DNA from 2 places in the Rhodococcus sp. AC861 genome. Region 2 is predicted to be linked to the other one. Evidence: riboswitches for the same ligand, from Rfam matches in the RefSeq annotation. Region 2 holds a riboswitch; the other holds the start of a gene.

Region 1 (4,652 bases), on a different contig from region 2:
TCGACGAAGTCCTGCACGGACGAGTCGGAAATGAGCTTGCCGCGGCCGATGACGATCAACTGCTCTGCGGTGAGCGCCATCTCGGACAGCAGGTGCGAGGACACCAGGACCGTGCGGCCCTCGGATGCCAGGCGCTGCATGAACTTCCGGATCCAGACGATCCCCTCCGGATCGAGGCCGTTGACCGGCTCGTCGAACATGAGGACCTTCGGATCTCCCAGCAGGGCGCCGGCGAGGCCGAGCCGCTGGGACATACCGAGGGAGAACCCGCCGGCCTTCTGTTTGGCCACCTCGGTCAGCCCGACGAGCCGCAGCACCTCGTCCACGCGGGACGAGGAGATACCGTTCGACGCGGCCATCCACTGCAGGTGCGCCTTGGCGGACCGGTTGGGGTGCACCCACTTCGCATCGAGCAGCGCACCGACGGACCGGAGAGGGTTCTTCAGCTCACGGTAGGGCCGGCCCTCGATGAGCGCGGTTCCCGACGTGGGCTGGTCGAGCCCGAGAATCATCCGCATCGTGGTGGACTTGCCGGCGCCGTTCGGCCCGAGGAAGCCTGTCACGATGCCGGGGCGGACCGTGAACGACAGATCGTCCACGGCTTTCTTGGCACCGAACTGTTTGGTCAAGCCTGTCACTTCGATCATGTGCACCACGATGCCCGTGCACACTGCCGTCGCACATCAGCCCCGGGTCTCGACCCGGGTCATCCGAAGGGATGACGTACACCCCGACCCGTCCCCTGGCGGTCCCCCGAGGTCAGTCCACGTCGGGGGAGGACGCCTGCGCCCAGAACCGCTTCGGGATGCGCCCGGCGAGCCGAGCCTGCCGTCCACCGGCGACGGCGTTCGCCATGGCGCAGGCCATCATTCGCGGATCCCGTGCCCGGGTGACGGCCGTGGCGAGCAGGACCGCGTCGCACCCCAACTCCATGGCCAGCGCAGCATCGCTCGCGGTGCCGATCCCCGCGTCGAGCACCACCGGAACGCCCGCGGCGGAGGTGATCATCTCGATGTTGTGCGGGTTGGCGATACCCAGACCCGTACCGATCGGTGAACCCAGCGGCATCACCGCCGCGCACCCCACGTCCTCGAGTCGTCGCGCCAACACCGGGTCGTCGGTCGTGTAGGGCAGCACCACGAAGTCGTCGTCGACCAGTTCCTCGGCTGCCCGCACCAGCTCGATGGCGTCGGGAAGCAGTGTCCGGTCGTCGGCGATGACTTCCAACTTGATCCAGTTCGTGTCCAACGCTTCTCGGGCCAACCGGGCCGTGAGAACCGCCTCGGCGCTGCCGCGACACCCGGCAGTGTTGGGCAGGAGTGCGATGCCGAGCCGGGTCAGCAGGTCCAGCACGCCGGTGCCGCCGCCCGCATCGACGCGGCGCAGGGCGACCGTCGTCAGCTCGGTTCCGGAGGCCACCAACGCTTCTTCGAGGACAGCCAGGTTCGCGGCACCGCCCGTGCCCATGATCAGCCGGGACCCGAAGCAGCGGCCGGCGATCTCGAGGGCATCCGACGCCTGGTGTTCAGCCACCCTGCACCGCCGTGAGCACGTCCACGGTCCATCCACGTCCGACTTCCTCACCCCACCGGGCGCGCGGGAACACCATGCCGTCGACGGCGACGGCGATTCCCTTGTCGGGGAGACCGAGGCTCGACAGCATGGTGTGCACCGTCGTTCCCGGATCCAGAACGTGCTCGGCACCGTTGACGGTGACTCCGACAGGAATCATGACTGTGCTCCTACTGTCATCGAGAATCGTTGAGGGAGAGCGCATCGCGCCGCGGCGAGAGGTGCGCCGTTCAGCTCCGCGACCACCGCGTCGGCCGTGACGGGCGCGAGGAGGACACCGTTGCGGCCGTGTCCGGCAGCGACGACGACACGGTCGTCGACGGAGCCGATGATCGGGATGTTGTCCGGGCTGCCGGGTCGCAGTCCCGCCGCGGCTTCCGCCAGTTCGTAGTCGCCGATGGCGGGGAACACCGCCTCCGCGTCGGCGAGCAGGTCGCGCACGCCGCCGACCGTGACCGCGGTGTCGTTGCCGTGCTCGTACTGGGTGGCCCCGACGACCAGACCGTCTCCGCGGGGAACGAGGTAGACGGCGCGTCCGTTGACGCTCGCACGGATCGTCCGGGTGGGCGCAGCGGCCGACCCACGGCGAGCGCGGAGCCGCAGGATCTCGCCCTTCACCGGGCGCACGGGAAGTCCCGGCACGAGCGACGCGGCGGCCCATCCGGCAGCCACGACGATCCGCTCGGTCGTCACGGCCCCGAGATCGGTGACGGGTTCTCGCGACACCCGGACGCCCGCGGCCAGAATCTCGGCTTCCAGAAAGGACACCACCGCACGATTGTCGACGGCCATCTCGGCGGGAGCCGACACCCCGGCCCGCACCCGAGGCGACACGGCCGGTTCCAACGCGCGGACGTCACTGCGGGAGAGCATCGTCATGTCGTGCCCCTGCGCGCGCACCCAGTCTGCGGCGGTACGCAGGTCGGCGGCGTCGGCCGCGTCGAAGGCGACGGTCACCGAACCGGAGGACGTGATTACGCCCGGACCCACATCGATGTCGTGCCACCTGCGCAACGACTCCGCTCCCAGCGCGAGGAGATCGTGCTCACCGGGCCACCCCTCGGACAGGGGCGCGAGCATGCCGCCGGCGACCCAGCTCGCCGCTCCGTCGCCGATAGTGCGGGCGCCGAACACCGGGTCGTGCAGGGTGACCGACCATCGCGCCGCGGCGGCGGCCCGGGCGATGAACAGCCCGATCACTCCTCCGCCCACGACGGTCACGGATCGCTCCACGGAAACTCACTTCCTCCGCCGGCATGACCCGGGTCAGGTATTTACGGTCTGGGCCTGCGGCCCACTCTCAGCCCCCAGCGGGACTCCCGTGTTCGTTCGTCGTCCACTCTATCCGGTGAGCGTGTCGTCCCGGATCGGCCCACGTACTAGGTTCGTGCTCGTGACCACCTTGGGAATGACTGCCCGCGAGCGGCTCGCGACCGCCCGCCTGTACCTCTGCACCGATGCGCGCCGGGACACCGGCGATCTGGCGAAGTTCGTCGATGCCGCACTGTCCGGTGGGGTCGACATCGTCCAGCTGCGAGACAAGGGATCCGCGGGCGAGAAGAAGTTCGGGGCCCTCGAGGCCAAGGAGGAGCTCGCCGCCCTCGCCGTCATCTCCGCTGCCTGCCGACGGCACGGCGCGCTGATGGCCGTGAACGACCGCGCCGATATCGCGCTGGCGTCGGGCGCGGACGTGCTGCACCTCGGCCAGAACGATCTGCCCGTCCACTACGCACGGCGCATCGTCGGCCCGGACGTCGTGATCGGCCGGTCCACGCAGAACCGGTCGCAGGCCACTCTCGCCGACATCGAGGACGGCGTCGACTACTTCGCGACGGGCCCGGTCTGGGCCACTCCGACCAAGCCCGGTCGCTCCGCGGCGGGCGTAGACGTCGTGCGTGAGGTCGCCGACTCGCATCCGACTCGCCCGTGGTTCGTGATCGGCGGGGTGGAGATGTCGACGGTGCAGCACGCACTCGACGCGGGAGCCACCCGCATCGCCGTGGTCCGCGCGATCACGCAGGCACGTGATCCCGAAGCGGCCGCGAGGGCACTGCTCGATCTCCTGCCCTGAGCGTCCGTCAGAGCGACTCGGGGGCGAGGACCGTCACGTCGGCGGAGACGGCCCCGCGGACCGCGTCGTCGGCGGTGACGACGACGGTGTGCAGCTCCGTCGGGTGCTGCGCCGCGGCGACGGCCGATTCCACATCGTCCGCGGCGACGACGTCGACGACCCAGCCGAAGCGTCCGACGTCGAGGCGCACGGTTCTCGCGCCCAGGTCGAGCGAAACGTCCGGAGCCAGCACGGCACGCACGGCGACGGTGCGCAGCGACGGCCAGCTGACCGCGAACGCGGGATGCAGCGGCAGGCTGTCGACGTCCTTCTCGGCCACCCAGCGCAGTTCGGTGCTCTCCCCGTTGGGCACGGTGTCCAGTTCGTGGTCCGTATCGGCGACGACGGTGGTGTACGACCACCCGGAGTCCTCGACGGCGGTGACATGTTCTGCGCGGACGGTCAGCAGGTCGTCGGTGATGCCGGCTTCTTCGCCCGCCTCGCGCACGGCGGCGTGCTCGGCACTCTCGTGAGAATCCCGCGCACCCCCGGGTAACGCCCACGTTCCGCCCTGATGGCTCCATGCCGCGCGGTGTTGCAGCAGCACCGACGACTCTCCGGATCCGGTCGGCGCGCGCAGCAGCAGACCTGCCGCACCGTGCCGACCCCAGTGCCGGCTCCCGTCGCTGCTGAAGACCCAGCCGTCGCCGTCACCACGCATGGTTCACCGTCCGCATCGCTCCACCCTATTCGTCTTCTCGTTTCTGCCCGCTCCTGCCGTGAATGCCGAGCGCAGGTAGGCATGTGTTCGAGCGCGGGTGGGCCTATGCTCGAATCCGGACACGGTTCCTCCTGTGAGGTAGGGCCCGGCGCTCGTGGGGAAGGGGTTCTGGTGTCGCAGCAGTCGAGTGCGCTGACTCTTCGCGCGCCTGTCGACACCCGCTCCGAGCGATCGGAATTCCTCCGGTCCACACCCGTCCGCCTTCTCACCGTCGGCCTTCTCGTCGTGGTGACGCTAGTGACGACGGCG
Region 2 (4,652 bases):
TGCGCAATGGCCGGGCGTAGTGTCCGAAACTGACTTCATTATCTTCGCCATCGACCGTCAGTGGCCGGTGGCCGACATGTAGGCGGCGACAAGGATGACCACTCAGGCGTCAGCCAATCACACGGCAAAAGTCATCGGCGTGACCATCGCGGCGGCGGTCGGCGGCTTTCTCTTCGGTTTCGACAGTTCCGTCATCAACGGCGCCGTGGACTCGATCCAGGGCAAGTTCGCTCTCGGCGAGTTCCTCACCGGTTTCACCGTTGCCATCGCACTTCTCGGATGCGCCGCGGGCGCCTGGTTCGCCGGCGGCCTGGCCGACAGGTGGGGCCGCAAGAAGGTGATGCTGCTGGGCTCGGCCCTCTTCATCATCTCCTCGGTCGGATCGGGTCTGGCGTTCAGCGTCCCCGACCTCATGCTGTGGCGCGTTCTCGGCGGACTCGGCATCGGCATCGCGTCGGTGATCGCTCCGGCGTACATCGCGGAGATCTCCCCGGCACGCATGCGAGGCAGCCTCGCATCGCTCCAGCAGCTGGCGATCACCATCGGTATCTTCGCGGCTCTGCTGTCCGACGCCGTGTTGGCGGACCGCGCCGACGGAGCGTCGAACGATCTGTGGCTGGGCCTCGAGGCATGGCGGTGGATGTTCATCGTCGGTGTCATCCCCGCCGTCGTGTACGGCGTTCTCGCCCTGCTCATTCCGGAATCTCCCCGGTACCTCGTCGGAAAGCATCTGGACGAGGAAGCTGCCGAGATCCTCGCCAACATCACCGGTGAGAAGCACCCGAACGAACGTATCCACGAGATCCGTCTGACCCTGCGCAAGGAGCAGAAGTCCTCGTTCGCCGACATCCGCGGGCCGCGGTTCGGTCTTCAGCCGCTGGTCTGGGTCGGCATCATCATGGCGGTGCTGCAGCAGTTCGTCGGCATCAACGCGATCTTCTACTACTCCACCACGCTGTGGAAGTCGGTCGGCTTCAGCGAGAGCCAGTCGTTCACGACCTCCGTCATCACGTCGATCATCAACGTGGCCATGACGTTCGTCGCCATCCTCTTCGTCGATCGGGTCGGTCGACGGAACCTGTTGATGGCCGGTTCCATCGGTATGTTCGTCGGCCTGCTCATGGCTGCCGTCGCGTTCTCCCAGCAGATCGGAAGCGGCGACGACGTCTCGCTTCCCGACCCCTGGGGCGTGGTCGCCCTGATCGGTGCGAACCTGTTCGTCATCTTCTTCGCGTCGACCTGGGGCCCGATCATGTGGGTCCTGCTCGGCGAGATGTTCCCGAACCGGATGCGCGCCATGGCACTCGGTATCGGTACGGCCGCCAACTGGGTGGCCAACTTCGTGATCTCCCTGACCTTCCCGTCCCTGACCGAGATGGTGGGACTGTCCATCGTCTACGGCGGGTTCGCGGCTTTCGCCGCCGTCTCGTTCTTCTTCGTCAAGGCGAAGATCCCGGAGACGAAGGGCATGGAGCTCGAAGACATGAAGTAGTCCCTCCCGCTCACCACTACCGGCCTCCCTTTGCTCATCCGAGGGGAGGCCGGTGTTATGGTCGGCGAGTTCTGACACGGGGTGCTTCGCGTAGCGAGGCTGAGATGACACCCGAGAACCTGATGCAGGTAATTCTGACGAAGGGATGTCACGGCCATGACGCCGTACGACCATGCGGTCGACGCTGCCTCCACCGCGGATGCAGCCGACCACGCACGCTTCACCGACCACCTCTGGGACCGCACCGCCGGGCTCCGCGCCCGCATCGACGACCTGGAGTTCCTGACCCGACTCGGTGACGGCACGCTGCCGGTTGCCTCGTTCCGGACGTACATCGAGCAGGACGGCCTGTACCTCGAGGGGTACGCCAAGGCGTTGGCCATCCTGTCTTCCCGCGCGGTGGACCCCGAGGCGGGCGCTTTCTGGGCGACGTCCGCGGCGACCGCGGCGGTCGTCGAGAAGTCGCTGCACACCAGCCTTCTTGCCGACGACGCCCTGGGCGGCGCCTCGGACGTTCCCGTCGAGCACAGTCAGGCCTGCCTGGGATACGTCTCGTTCCTGACGGCCACCGCCGCGACGGACACGTACGCCGTCGGCGCGGCGGCCGCGCTGCCGTGCTTCTGGCTCTACGCCGAGGTGGGCCGCGGACTGGCGGCATCGGCGCGCGCCGTACTCGATGCCGATCCCGGTCATCCCTACGCCCGGTGGGTGACTACCTACGACGCCGAGGACTTCCAGACGTCCGCCGCCCGCGCCCGCGAACTCGTCGACGAGGCAGCAGCGGTAGCCGGGGATGCGGAACGACAGCGGATGACCACGGCGTTCACGATCGCGATGCGCTACGAACTGCTGTTCTGGGACACGGCCCTGAACACGACACCCTGGCCCGCCGCGTGAGGCGCCTCGCGGCTCTCGTCTCCGCCGTCGTCGCCGCCGGGTCGCTCACCGCGTGCGCGTCCTCGGGCGCGTCGGATGCGAACACCATTCGCTTCGCGCTCGACTGGACCCCCAATACCAACCACACGGGCCTGTTCGTCGCCGAGCAGGAGGGGTACTTCGCCGACGCGGGCCTGAACGTGGAGATCCTGCCGTACAACTCGACGTCGCCGGACACGCTGATCGACTCGGGCAACGCAGAATTCGGGATCAGCTTCCAGAGCTCCGCGACGTACGCTCGCGCCGCCGGGGCGAAGGTCACCTCCATCATGGCGCCGTTGCAGCACTGGGCCACCGGGATCGGAGTCCGCGCCGACCGGCCCGACATCGGCAGCCCGCGGGACCTGGACGGTCGGACCTACGCCGGATTCGGCGACGCCGGCGAGAGCGCCTCGCTCGAGCAGGTCATCCGGAACGACGGTGGCACCGGAAAATTCGAGACGGTCGTGCTCGGAACGTCTGCCTACGAGGCCGTCTACTCCGGCACCGCCGACTTCACCGTGTCCTACTTCGCGTGGGAGGGTCTCGAAGCAGAACACGCCGGCACCCCCATGAAGTACTTCGACTACACCGACTACGGATTCCCCGACTCCTACGCCATCGTCGTCGACGGCGGTGACGACTGGATGGCCGAGCACCCCGACGAGGCACGGAAGTTCGTGCAGGCCCTGCAGAAGGGCTACCAGAAAGCTGCCGACGATCCCGATGCCGGCGCACGCGATCTGATCGCGGCGAATCCGGGAGCGTTCACCGACGAGGACCTGGTGTACGAGAGCCAGAAGATGTTGGCGGACAAGTACATGCTCGACGAGAACGGGCGCGTCGGAACCCAGACGCTCGAGCGCTGGACGGGTTACTCCAAGTTCCTCTACGACGCCGGAGTCCTGGCAGGCCCGGACGGGTCGCCCGTGACCAGCGAACCGGACTGGTCGACGTATTTCACGAACGAGTATCTCGATCAGGGCTGACCGAGCGGCCATGACGTCCGAGCGATTTCGGCGGTTCGGTCCTGCGCTGCTGCTCGCGGGCGGACTCGTCGCGTTCTGGCAGGTGTACGTCGTCGTGAGCGGCATCTCCCCGCGGGTCCTGCCGTCACCGTCACGCGTAGTGTCGCAAGGCTGGGCGAACCGCGACATCATCGCCGGTCATGCCGCGTCGACGATCCAGGTCACGCTTCTGGGTTTCGCCGTGTCGCTGGCGGTGTCCTGGGTCATCGCGACGGCCGTCGACTTCTCTCCCTGGCTGCGGCGTGCGCTCGTGCCGCTCCTGGTCGTCTCGCAGACCCTTCCCGTCATCGCCATCGCACCGCTGATGATCATCTGGTTCGGATTCGGGATAGCGCCCAAGCTCCTCGTCATCGCGCTGGTGACGTTCTTCCCGATGACTCTGGGTCTGATCGAAGGGTTCGCCTCGGCGGACAAGGAATCCGATGCGCTGCTGCGCAGCATGGGCGCCTCCCGTCGCCAACAGTTCCGCTACGTCCGCGTACCGTCCGCACTGCCCCGGTTCTTCACGGCTCTGCGTATCGGCATCACGTACGCCGTGGTCGGTGCGGTGTTCTCCGAATACGTCGGAGCCACATCGGGTCTGGGGATCTACATGGCACAGCAGAAGAACTCCTTCCGGACCGACCTGGTACTCGCCGCGGTTCTGGTGACGGCGGTCTGCAGCATCGTCCTGTTCCTGCTGACCTACGTCGCGGAGCGCCTCGTCGCTCCGTGGGCCCTGACGGCGAAGGCGGTCGATCGATGACGACACCGGTGGTCGATCTGCGCTCGGTGATCAAGTCCTACCCGGGCACTCCGGTACTCGACGGGATCGACCTGGCGGTGGAGGAAGGACAGTTCGTCTCCGTCATCGGTCCCAGCGGCTGCGGCAAGAGCACACTGTTCGCACTGTTGGCCGGACTCGAACCAGCCGACAGCGGAACGGTTCTCACACCGCGGTGCGCCTACATGCCACAGAAGGACCTGCTGTTCCCGTGGCGGTCGATCCTGGGCAACACGACACTCGGCCTCGAAGTCCAGGGTGTCTCCCGTTCGGACGCCGAGGCTCGCGCGCGAGCCCTGTTCCCGGTGTTCGGTCTCGACGGCGTCGAGGATTCCTCTCCTGCAGCACTGTCCGGCGGCATGCGCCAACGCGCAGCCCTCCTGCGCACGGTCGTGCAGGATCGCGACGTCCTCCTGCTGGACGAGCCGTTCGGCGCACTCGACTCCCTGACCCG

Evidence for each region. Region 2 has a riboswitch for thiamine pyrophosphate ahead of AC0IX4_RS21090 (TenA family protein). Riboswitches for the same ligand answer to the same signal wherever they lie in the genome.
Region 1: another riboswitch for thiamine pyrophosphate. It lies ahead of thiO (glycine oxidase ThiO); the one in region 2 lies ahead of AC0IX4_RS21090 (TenA family protein).

The regions. Positions count from the first base shown of each region.
Region 1 is NZ_CEEDMW010000002.1:399,328-403,979, forward strand. It holds gene AC0IX4_RS07325 (ABC transporter ATP-binding protein) at 1-647, opposite strand, end outside; gene thiG (thiazole synthase) at 760-1,533, opposite strand; gene thiS (sulfur carrier protein ThiS) at 1,526-1,732, opposite strand; gene thiO (glycine oxidase ThiO) at 1,729-2,805, opposite strand; TPP riboswitch at 2,799-2,905, opposite strand; gene thiE (thiamine phosphate synthase) at 2,981-3,643, shown strand; gene AC0IX4_RS07350 (NUDIX hydrolase) at 3,651-4,343, opposite strand; gene AC0IX4_RS07355 (hypothetical protein) at 4,515-4,652, shown strand, end outside.
Region 2 is NZ_CEEDMW010000007.1:175,850-180,501, reverse strand. It holds gene AC0IX4_RS21095 (sugar porter family MFS transporter) at 95-1,492, shown strand; TPP riboswitch at 1,560-1,655, shown strand; gene AC0IX4_RS21090 (TenA family protein) at 1,649-2,389, shown strand; gene AC0IX4_RS21085 (ABC transporter substrate-binding protein) at 2,386-3,396, shown strand; gene AC0IX4_RS21080 (ABC transporter permease) at 3,407-4,180, shown strand; gene AC0IX4_RS21075 (ABC transporter ATP-binding protein) at 4,177-4,652, shown strand, end outside.